Regions from separate parts of the Kitasatospora sp. SC0581 genome, predicted to be linked through region 1. Evidence: riboswitches for the same ligand, from Rfam matches in the RefSeq annotation. Region 1 holds a riboswitch; the other holds the start of a gene.
The links. Region 1 has a riboswitch for thiamine pyrophosphate ahead of thiO (glycine oxidase ThiO). Riboswitches for the same ligand answer to the same signal wherever they lie in the genome.

Region 1 (5,688 bases):
ACCCCGGGCTCGGCGATCGCCGCGTCCACCTCGGACTCGGCGTGGCAGGAGCGGCCGATCAGCACGTCCTCGCCGAGGATCGCCCGGGCGGCCGGCACCGGCAGGTCGTCCTGGCCGAGGTGCAGCACGTCCGGCCGGGCCGCGTGGGCGACGTCGGCGCGGTCGTTGACGGCCAGCAGCTTGCCGTGCCGGCGGCAGGCGTCGGCGAAGACCTCCAGGGCCTCCAGCTCCTGCCTGGCCTCCAGGCCCTTGTCGCGCAGCTGGACGATGTCCACCCCGCCCGCCAGCGCCGCGTCCAGGAACTCGGCGAGGTCGCCCTGCTCCCGGCGGGCGTCGGTGCACAGGTACAGCCGGGCGTCGGCGAGCCCGGCGCGCGGCGTGTCCGCCGCCATCAGATCAGCATCGCCTGGGCGCGGCGCTTCACCTCGGTGCCGCGGTTCTCCCGCAGCGCCTGGATCGGGCTGCCGGGCAGCGACGGGTCCTCGGTGAAGAGCCACTCCAGGATCTCCGCGTCGTTGTACCCGCAGTCCCGCAGGACGGTCAGGGTGCCGGACAGGTGCTTGACCAGGCCCGGGCCGTCGATGAACGCGGCCGGGACCTGCAGCGACTTGTTGGGGCCGCGCCGGACGGCGATCAGGCCGCCGTTCTTGACCAGGTCACGCACCTCGGTGACCCGGACCCCCCACTGCTCCGAGATGTCGGGCAGGTACATCCAGTCGGTGACCAGGGATTCAATCTTGCTTTCGATCTCACTCACGCCACCAGACTGCCACCTCCGCGGCCCACCGCGCACCAGACCTGCCCCGCGCCTACCCCGCGACGGCCGCCTTCAGCGGTACCGCGGGGTCGGCCGCCCGGGCCGGGTCCAGCGCGGTGCCGCGCTCGATCAGCCGCCGCCCCTGGGCCAGGTCGCGCGGCCGGTCGACGGTCAGCAGCGCGCTCGGCACGCCGTCGCGCAGCCAGAGCACCGACCAGTCGGCGCCCCGCGGGTCGCCGCGCCGGACCAGCTCGTCGCCCTCGGCGTGCCGGCCGGCGTACTGGACCATCCGCCCGAACTGCTCGGACCAGAAGTACGGCACCGGGTCGTAGGCCGGCGCGTCCGCGCCCAGGACGGCGGCGGCCACCGCCTCGCCGGACCGCAGCGCGTGGTCCCAGTGCTGGACGGCCAGCCGGGCGCCGGCCCGGGCCGAGGGGTAGCTGACGCAGTCGCCGGCCGCGAAGACGCCGGGCACCGAGGTGCGCAGCCGCCCGTCCACGACGACGGCGCCGGTCGCGTCCAGCTCGACCCCGGAGCCGGCCAGCCAGCCGGTCGCGGGGCGGGCCCCGATGCCGACCACCACCTCGTCGGCGGGCAGGTGCGAGCCGTCCGCCAGCAGCACCGCGCCGGGCTCGACGGCGGCCACCCCGACCCCGCAGCGCAGCTCGACCCCGGCCTCGGCGTACCAGGCGGCCATCGCCGAGCCGAGCTCCGTCGGCAGCGCGCCGGGCAGCGGCGCCGGGCCGGCCTCGACCACCGTCACCTCGCAGCCCGCCGCGCGGGCCGCGGTGGACACCTCGGCGCCGATCCAGCCCGCGCCGACCAGCACCAGCCGCAGCCCGGGGCGCAGCAGCGCGCGCAGCGCCAGGGCGTCGTCCAGGGTGTGCAGCAGGTGCGCCCGCTCGGCGCCGGGCAGGGCGCGCGGCACGGCGCCGGTGGCGATCACCAGCGAGCCGTACGGGAGGTCGCCGCCGTCGGTGTGCAGCACGCCGGGGGTGAGGCCGGTGGCGCGGCGGCCGGTGAGCAGCTCGATGCCGAGCTGCCCGTAGTCGATGTCCAGGGCGGTGGAGTCGGCCTTGCCGAGCAGCACGTCCTTGGAGAGCGGCGGCCGGTCGTACGGCGCGTGCGGCTCCTCGCCGACCAGCGTGATCCGCCCCTGCCGGCCGCCCTGCCGCAGCTTGAGGGCGCACTGCGCCCCGGCCAGCCCGGCTCCGACGACGACCACCCGATCCGTTCCGCTCAGCTCTGCCACGCCCGCCACTGTACTCAGCGCGACGCGGCGGCCTCCGGGCCGTCCGCCCCGCGTACGGGCCTTCGGCCGGGCCGACCCCCGGCGTTAAGGTGGGAGGACCACACGGGAGCCCGGCGGACCGGGCTGAGAGGCGGGCTGACACGGCCTGCGACCGTCCGAACCTGATCCGGGTCATACCGGCGAAGGGAGAAGAGCAGCCTTGTCACGCTTGCCATCAGGCACCCATGCCGACGTGCTGGTGATCGGCGGGGGCGTCATCGGCCTCGCCGTCGCTTGGCGCACCGCGCGGCGCGGGGCGCGGAACGTGATCGTGGTCGACCCCGCCCACGGCGGCGGGGCCGCCGGGGTCGCGGCCGGGATGCTCGCCCCGGTCACCGAGCTGCAGTACGGCGAGGAGCCGCTGCTGCGCCTCGGGATGGCCTCGAACGAGCGGTACGAGACCTTCGCCGCCGAGCTCTCCGAGGCGAGCGGCGGCCTGGACACCGGCTACCGCCGCTGCGGCACGATCGCCGTCGCGCTGGACTCCGACGACCGCGAGGAACTGCGCGAGCTGTACGCCTTCCACCAGCGGCTGGGCCTGGACTCGACCTGGCTGACCGGCCGGGAGGCCCGCAGGCTGGAGCCGATGCTGGCCCCCGCCGTCCGCGGCGCCCTGCACGCCGCGGACGACCACCAGGTGGACCCCCGGCGCCTGCTCACCGCCCTGGTCGCCGCCTGCGGGCGCGCGGGCGTCCTGCTGCACCGCGCCGAGGCCGTCGAGCTGCTGGTCGAGGACGGCCGCGCGACCGGCGCCCGGCTGAGCACCGACGAGACGGTGACCGCCGACCAGGTCGTGCTCGCCGCCGGCCCGCACAGCCACCGGCTGCCCGGTCTGCCCGAGGGGGTGCTGCCCGCGATCCGCCCGGTGAAGGGGCAGGTGCTGCGGCTGCACGTGCCGGAGGCCTACCGGCCGTTCCTCTCCCGCAACGTCCGCGCCGTGGTCCGCGGCCGGCACATGTACCTGGTCCCCCGGGAGAACGGCGAACTGGTCGTCGGCGCGACCACCGAGGAGCAGGGCTACGACACCACCGTCACCGCCGGCGGGGTGTACGAACTCCTGCGGGACGCCCACGAGTTGGTCCCGGGGATCACCGAACTCCCGCTGCGCGAGACCTCGGCCGGGCTGCGCCCCGGCTCGCCGGACAACGCCCCGCTGCTGGGCCCGGCCCCGCTGCCCGGGCTGGTCGCCTCCACCGGCCACTACCGCAACGGCGTGCTGCTCACCCCGGTGACCGCCGACCTGGTCTCCGAGTACCTGGTCACCGGTGAAGTCCCCGAGCTCGCAAGGCCGTTCACCCCCGCCCGGTTCTCCTCCGAATCCCCCGTCGCGAAGGCCTCCGCATGACCGAGATCGCCCTGACCGAGAACGCCCCGAACGAGCACGCCCCAGACGAGAACGCCGTGCACGAGGACGCCCCGAACCCGGTCGCCCCGGCCGAGATCGCCCTGACCGTCAACGGCGAGCCCCGCCGGGTGCCCGCCACGACCACCCTCGCCGAGCTGGTGGCCTCCGTCAGCGCCGCCAACACCGGTGTCGCCGCCGCGCTCAACGAGGCCGTGGTGCCGCGCGGTTCGTGGCCCGGGACGGCACTGGGCAGCGGCGACCGGATCGAGATCCTCACCGCCGTCCAGGGAGGCTGAACCATGGCCGACGATCTGCTGACCATCGCCGGGACGGCCTTCTCCTCCCGGCTGATCATGGGCACCGGCGGCGCCCCCAGCCTGGAGGTCCTGGAGCGCGCGCTGCTCGCCTCCGGCACCGAGCTGACCACCGTCGCGATGCGCCGGGTCGACGCCACCACCCAGGGCTCCGTCCTGGACGTGCTGACCCGCAACGGCATCCGGGTGCTGCCCAACACGGCCGGCTGCTTCACCGCCGGCGAGGCCGTGCTGACCGCCCGGCTGGCCCGCGAGGCGCTCGGCACCGACTGGGTCAAGCTGGAGGTGATCGCCGACGAGCGCACCCTGCTGCCCGACCCGATCGAGCTGCTGGACGCCGCCGAGACGCTGGTCGACGACGGCTTCACCGTCCTGCCGTACACCAACGACGACCCGGTGCTGGCCCGCAAGCTGGAGGACGTCGGCTGTGCGGCCATCATGCCGCTGGGCTCGCCGATCGGTTCGGGCCTGGGCATCCGCAACCCGCACAACTTCCAGCTGATCGTGGAGGGCGCGGGCGTCCCGGTGATCCTGGACGCGGGCGCCGGCACCGCCTCCGACGTGGCGCTGGCGATGGAGCTGGGCTGCGCCGCGGTGATGCTCGCCTCCGCGGTGACCAGGGCTCAGGACCCGGTGCTGATGGCCGAGGCGATGCGGCACGCCGCCGAGGCGGGCCGGCTCGCCCACCGGGCCGGCCGGATCCCGCGCCGCTTCCACGCCGAGGCCTCCTCCGCGATGGCCGGCCGGGCCGACCTGGACACCCGCGAGCACCCGGCTTTCTGAACCGTCGCGCATGTCACAAGCCGGTCCCGGAGGCGGTGTCCGCCGGGACCGGGCGGTCCCGCACCCTAGACTCTCCGAGTGGACATGGCACTGCACGACCCCCTGATCGGCGCCCTGCTCGACAACCGGTACCGGGTCGAGCAGCGGATCGCGACCGGCGGGATGTCCACCGTCTACCGGGGCACCGACACCCGGCTGGACCGGGTGGTCGCGCTCAAGGTGATGCACCCCTCGCTGGCCGGTGACGAGGGCTTCACCGCCCGCTTCATCCGCGAGGCCAAGGCGGTCGCCAGGCTCACCCACCCCAACGTGGTCAACGTCTTCGACCAGGGCGCGGACGGCGGCCACGTCTTCCTCGCCATGGAGTACGTGCCCGGCCGCACCCTGCGCGACCTGCTGCGCGACCGCGGCGCGCTGTCCGTCCGGGCCGCGCTGGACGTGCTGGAGCCGGTGCTCGCCGCGCTCGGCGCCGCCCACCGGGCCGGGCTGGTCCACCGCGACGTCAAGCCCGAGAACGTGCTGATCACCGAGGGCGGCCTGGTCAAGGTCGCCGACTTCGGCCTGGTCCGGGTGCTCGGCAGCGCCGACGGCGCGCCCACCTCGACCACCACCGCGACCGGCGGCACCGTCATGGGCACCGTCTCCTACCTGGCCCCCGAGCAGATCCTCCCGGACGCCCCCACCGACCAGCGGGTGGACGTCTACGCGTCCGGCATCCTGCTGTACGAGATGCTCACCGGCCGCCGCCCGCACACCGGCGACAACCCCGTCCAGGTGATGTACAAGCACCTGCACGAGGACGTCCCGGCCCCCTCGCTGGTCGCCCCCGCCGTCGGCCCCGAGCTGGACGCGATAGTGGCCGCCGCCTGCGCCCGGTCCGCCGGCGCCCGCCCGTACGACGCGGTCGAGCTGCTCGCCGCCCTCCAGCGGGTGCGCCGCACCCTCGCCCCGGCCGCGCTGGACGCCGAGCCGCCGGCCTCCACCCGCCCCAGCCCGCGCTACCCGACCAGCGAGCCGACCTCGGTGATCCAGCCGCTGCCGCGGCCCGCCGAGGCCCCGCCGACGGAGCGCACCAGCGTGCTGGACATGCCGCCGGAGCTGATGGACGAGCTGCTCGCCGAGCCGCGCCCGTACGACGAGCCGACCCCGGTGCACCGGCACCGGCCCCGGCCGGGCCCGCTGCGCCGCCTCCCCCGCC
Region 2 (5,688 bases), on a different contig from region 1:
CAAGCGGGATGCGGCACCGGACGGCGGCCGACCCGAGGGGAGAAGAGGAACCGACATGGCTGAGCTCTGGAAGTCGCTGCCCTCCTGGGTGCGCAACATCGTCATCCCGGTGCTGGTCCTGGTGCTGGCCTGGAACATCGTCGCCTTCGTGTTCGGCGTCGTCGGCGCACTGCTCTCGATCGTGATCAAGCTGCTGGTGGTGGTCGGTATCGCGGCCGCCGTGGTGGTCCTGGTGAAGAAGGCGGCCAAGAGCTGACCGGCCGCCCCGACCGCCGCCCTGAGGCCCGGCCCCCCGCGAGACGGGGAGCCGGGCCTCTGGCGTTCTCCGGTGTCCGGAGTGCTGCTACTGGTTGCGGTAGTAGCCGAAGAGGTCGGCGATGACCTGGGTGGTGCCGGCGTGGTTGGCGATGTCGAACCGGCCTCCGTCGTCGACCGGGACGGTGGTGTGGTTGGAGACGTCCAGCCCCGGGCTGGCGTTCAGGTTGCTGGTGTCGGGCTGGGGCGTCCCGGACGCCCACGCGGTGAGGTGGGTGGCCCCGGTGGTGCCGGTCGCCGTCAGGTTGACCACCGCGGCGGTCGCGCCGGAGGGCACGCCCCGGACCTGCTGGGTGGAGAACGGGGTGAAGGTGACGTTGCCCCGCGAGTCGAGCAGACGGGTCGGGGGGACCGGGGTGAACAGGCCCTTGCCGTCCGGGCCGTAGTAGCCGAAGACGTCGACCACGAGGTGCGAACTGGAGGCGTTGGTGAAGAGCTCGACGCTGCCGTCCGCGCCCAGCGGGACCACCACCTGGTTGGGGATGTTCCGGCCCGGGGCGGTGTTGAGGTTGGAGCCGGCCGCGGGGCGCTGGGTTCCGCCGGGGTAGACGGTGACGAAGCCCGCCGAGGCGGACTCGGTGGCGGTCACGTTGAGCACCGCCGAGGTGGCGCCCGCCGGGACGCCGCCGGCGCCGGCCACCTGGAGCCGTCGGGGGGTGCCTCCGGTCAGCGGGGTGGCGTCGGAGCGGGTGTCGAGCAGCCGGGCCGGGGCGACGGAGGTGAAGCGGTCGGGGCTGCCGGCCGTGAAGTAGCCGAGGACGTCGGCGACGGTGTGCACGTAGCCCGCGTTGTTGCGCACCACCACCCTGCCGTCCGGGCCGATCGGCACGGTCACCAGGTTGGCGACGTCCTGGCCGGGGCCGAAGTTCACGTTCGAGGTGGTCGGCCGGGCGGCGGCGGACGGGTAGACGTCCAGGTGGCTGTCGGCGGTGCCCTCGGTGGCGGTCAGGTTGAGCACGACGGCCGTGGCGCCCGGGGGCACCAGGGTGCCGGCCGAGCCGGAGACGCGGTTGCGCAGGTCCAGATCGATGGTCTCGCCGGGGCCGAGCCGCGGGTAGCGGCCGCCCGGCTGGCGGGAGTCCAGGATGCGGGTCGGCGCGATCGCGGTGTAGCCGGCCGGGGTGTAGTCGACCTTCCTCCACTGCACATCCGTCCGGCTGGCGCCGAACTCGTCGGTGGTCGTGAGCTGCACCCGGTAGTCGCCGGGCTTGGCGTACACGTGACGCACGGTGGGGCGGTTCGGCCCCGACGCGGTGGTGCCGTCGCCGAAGTCGTAGGAGTAGTCGGTGATCCGCGACGGGACGACGGGGTTGGCGTCGACCGTGACGGCCAGCGGGTCGGAGCCGGTCTCCGGGGTCACCTTGAGGTCGGTCTTGAAGGAGCCGACGACCTCGTACGCGCCGCGGTCGCGGAAACCGCCGTTCGGGCCGGTGTTGGGGACGTCCGGGTGGTCCGTCGCGCCGTGGCCGAGCAGGTCGACGGCCGAGACGCCGGGCACCTCGGGGCCGGCGGAGTCGATCACGCCGTTGGGCAGCCAGCCGAGGGCGGCCACCGGCATCGAGTACCCCCACAGGTCGGGGTCGAACTGCACGCTGACGTTGAGGTCGTGGCCGCCCTGGCCGGTCGCGGCCTTCAGGTTCTCGGCCCACTGGTACTTGGTGCCACCCCACTCGTAGGTGGGGATGTGGCCGAGCCCGGGGGGCTGGATGGTGTTGTAGTCGAGGACGGTGCCCTCGGTCGAGCCGGCCGACACCCGGACGACGGACATGTCGGCGAGGTTGTTCGTGATCGTCGCGTGGTGGGACGCGCCGGCCAGGTCGAAGGCGGTCGACACCGACCACTGGAACCGCACCGTGTTGTGGGTGATGACGGTGTTCGGCGCGTCGGTCAGCGACACGGCCGACCCGAACGTGGAGTTGAAGTCGTTGCCGGCGATCACTGTCCCGGAGATGCCCGGCCCGACCTTCACGCCGCCGCTGGCCAGACTGACGATCGAGCGCTCCACCCGGACGTGGTCGCTGGCGCCGGTGACGTTGACGGCCGGCCGGAGGACGTCGCCGTTCGGCTGCTCGATCAAGTTTCCGGAGAGCTCGACCCGGCTGACCCCGTCGAGTTCGAAGTGGGTCACGTCGAAGCCGGAGAAGACGACGTCGTGCTGGCCGGAAATCCTCACCGCCTGCTTCTGCGGACCGGCGATGACCGGAAGGGTCTTCTTCAGGGCGAGGCGGCCGGCGCCGCGGAAGGTGATCGGCCTGCCGGGCTCGCCGGAGCGCCGGACGGTCAGGTCCTCGGCGTAGGTGCCCGACGCGACCTCCACGGTCTGGCCCGGCAGCACCTGGTCGGCGGCGGCCTGGACGGTGCAGAACGGAACCGCCCGGGTGCCCGGACCGCTGTTCGAGCAGGCGGAGTTGGAGCCTTCGACGTACAGGACTGCGGCCGGTTCGGCCGCCACCGCGGGCAGTGGCAGGCCCACCACGGCGGAGACCACGGCGGCGCTCAGGCCGGCCGCGTGACGGATGCGCACGGAGTACTTCCCCCAAGAATCGTCAGAGCCGCGACACCCCGGGCCGGTCGCCCGCACGGAGGGGCCGTGCGCGACCCGGTGGAGTGCCTGCGGAGCATTCGTGAGCATTATGAGGGTGCGTTCGGACACTTTCGGCCACCGGGGTGCCGTCGACGAGGACCCGCCGCCGGCCCGTGAGGCGCTCTGGACCTGCGGCGATCCGCTCGCTACGGTGTTGGGCGTCGTGTGCAGGCAACACCGCCTGCGACGCGGGAGCTCGGAGCACCGGGCTGAGAGGACGCTGACCGGGACGTCGACGGACGGACCGACGGCTGCGTCGACCGCAGGAACCTGACCGGGTAATGCCGGCGTAGGGAGTAGAGGTCAGATGACCACGTTCGAAGCACAGCCGCAGTCTGTCCGGAGCGCCCCCAGCAGCGAGCGCACCGGCTACCCGACCCCGGCCTGGCACAAGGCCTACCGCGAGGGATCGCGCCCCGACCTGCGCGTCCCGTACCGCGAGGTGCGGCTCACCAACGGCGGGACCGTCCCGCTGTACGACACCTCCGGCCCGTACACCGACCCGTCGTACGAGCCCGACGTGCGGCGCGGCCTGCCCGCGCTGCGGGACCCCTGGATCCGCCAGCGCGGCGACGTCGAGGAGTACGACGGCCGCGAGTCGCGCCCCGAGGACGACGGGATCAAGCACACCTCGCCGCGCGGCGGGAACCTGCGCAACCTGGACGCCGTCTTCCCCGGCCGCCCGCGCCGTCCGCTGCGCGGCCGCGATGGTGCCGCCGTCACCCAACTCGCCTACGCCAAGCGGGGCGTGGTGACGCCGGAGATGGAGTTCGTGGCGCTGCGCGAGGGCCTGGCGCCCGAGTTCGTGCGGGCCGAGGTGGCCCGCGGCCGGGCCGTCATCCCGGTCAACGTGAACCACCCCGAGGTGGAGCCGGCCGTCATCGGCACCAACTTCCTGGTGAAGATCAACGCCAACATCGGCAACTCGGCCGTCACCTCCTCGATCGAGGAGGAGGTGGAGAAGATGACCTGGGCCACCCGCTGGGGCGCCGACACCGTCATGGACCTCTCCACCGGCCGCAACATCCACACCACCCGCGAGTGGATCCTGCGCAACTCCCCCGTGCCGATCGGCACCGTGCCGCTGTACCAGGCCCTGGAGAAGGTGGACGGCCGCGCCGAGGAGCTGAGTTGGGAGGTGTACCGGGACACCATCGTCGAGCAGTGCGAGCAGGGCGTCGACTACATGACCGTCCACGCCGGCGTGCTGCTGCGCTACGTCCCGCTCACCGCGCGCCGCAAGACCGGCATCGTCTCGCGCGGCGGCTCGATCATGGCGGCCTGGTGCCTGGCCCACCACCAGGAGAACTTCCTCTACACCAACTTCGAGGAGCTCTGCTCCATCCTCGCCTCCTACGACGTCACCTTCTCGCTCGGTGACGGCCTGCGTCCGGGCTCGATCGCGGACGCCAACGACGAGGCGCAGTTCGCCGAGCTGAAGACCCTCGGCGAGCTCGGCCGGATCGCCCGCGAGCGGGACGTCCAGGTGATGATCGAGGGCCCGGGCCACGTCCCGATGAACAAGATCCGGGAGAACATGGATCTCCAGAAGGAGATCTGCGACGAGGCGCCGTTCTACACCCTCGGCCCGCTGACCACGGACGTCGCCCCCGGCTACGACCACATCACCTCGGGCATCGGCGCCGCGATGATCGCCTGGTGGGGCACCGCGATGCTCTGCTACGTGACCCCCAAGGAGCACCTGGGCCTGCCCAACCGGGACGACGTCAAGACCGGCGTGATCACCTACAAGATCGCCGCCCACGCCGCCGACCTGGCCAAGGGCCACCCCGGCGCCCAGGCCTGGGACGACGCCCTCTCCGACGCCCGCTTCGAGTTCCGCTGGGAGGACCAGTTCAACCTGGCCCTCGACCCGGAGACCGCCCGCGACTTCCACGACGAGACCCTCCCCGCCGAGCCCGCCAAGACCGCGCACTTCTGCTCGATGTGCGGCCCGAAGTTCTGCTCGATGAAGATCTCCCAGAAGATCCGCGACGAGCACGGCGACGGATCCACCGCCGTCTCCAGTGAGTTCGACGCCGAGGCGCTGGCCGGCATGGCCGAGAAGTCCGCCGAGTTCGCGGCCCAGGGCAACAAGGTCTACCTCCCGCTGGTGGACTGACCCGGGACGCCGGAGCGCCGCCCCGATCAGCTCGGGGCGGCGCTTTCGCGGTCCTCCGCTACCTCCCGGCGTCGGGGCTGGCGACCGGTGCGGCGGCCTCCAGCGTGCGGCGGATCACCGCCGAACCGTGCTCGACGGACTCGGCGATCGGTGCGGCCAGGGCCTCGGGCAGGACGTCGGTGTGCCACACGAACCTCGTCCGGCCGCCGGCCTCCGGAAGGGCCTGCATGGACGCGTGGTGGTGGGACGGGTGGAGGCTGCCGCCGACGACCGTGTAGGCGACCCGCATCGCCTCGTGGTCGAGGTCGACGAGCCGTTCGAGCACGATCGTGCCGTCGGCGAAGGTGACGGTGCGCGTGTCCGAGCTCAGCACGGTGTCGGTGACGAACCCGGGCGCCAGCCGCTCGTGCACCGCGCCGTAGTCGCTGAGCACCGACCACACCGCTTCGGGGCGGGCGTCGATGACGAGTTCCTTGTGGATCGAGGCCATGGGTGGTCGACTCCTCGTCAGGCCGAAGCGATGCAGAACAGGTGGCCCTCGGGGTCGGCGAGAACGGTCCAATCGCCTTCGCCGGGCTGGAACTCCGGCCTGGTCGCCCCCGCCGCGAGCAGCTCCTGCACCGCGGCCTCGGGATCGGCGACCGCGAAGTCGAGGTGGGCGTGCTTC

Region 2: it holds a riboswitch for thiamine pyrophosphate, as region 1 does, so the genes downstream of both, thiC (phosphomethylpyrimidine synthase ThiC) here and thiO (glycine oxidase ThiO) in region 1, are expected to answer to the same signal.

Annotation. Positions count from the first base shown of each region.
Region 1 is NZ_JBLRWA010000002.1:394,852-400,539, reverse strand. It holds gene thiE (thiamine phosphate synthase) at 1-392, opposite strand, end outside; gene ACLWS4_RS04925 (Rv2175c family DNA-binding protein) at 392-757, opposite strand; gene ACLWS4_RS04920 (NAD(P)/FAD-dependent oxidoreductase) at 810-2,018, opposite strand; TPP riboswitch at 2,102-2,214, shown strand; gene thiO (glycine oxidase ThiO) at 2,218-3,393, shown strand; gene thiS (sulfur carrier protein ThiS) at 3,390-3,689, shown strand; gene ACLWS4_RS04905 (thiazole synthase) at 3,693-4,490, shown strand; gene pknB (Stk1 family PASTA domain-containing Ser/Thr kinase) at 4,575-5,688, shown strand, end outside.
Region 2 is NZ_JBLRWA010000035.1:49,884-55,571, reverse strand. It holds gene ACLWS4_RS33010 (DUF5326 family protein) at 56-256, shown strand; gene ACLWS4_RS33005 (PKD domain-containing protein) at 344-2,839, opposite strand; TPP riboswitch at 3,078-3,212, shown strand; gene thiC (phosphomethylpyrimidine synthase ThiC) at 3,207-5,021, shown strand; gene ACLWS4_RS32995 (SRPBCC family protein) at 5,080-5,511, opposite strand; gene ACLWS4_RS32990 (VOC family protein) at 5,529-5,688, opposite strand, start outside.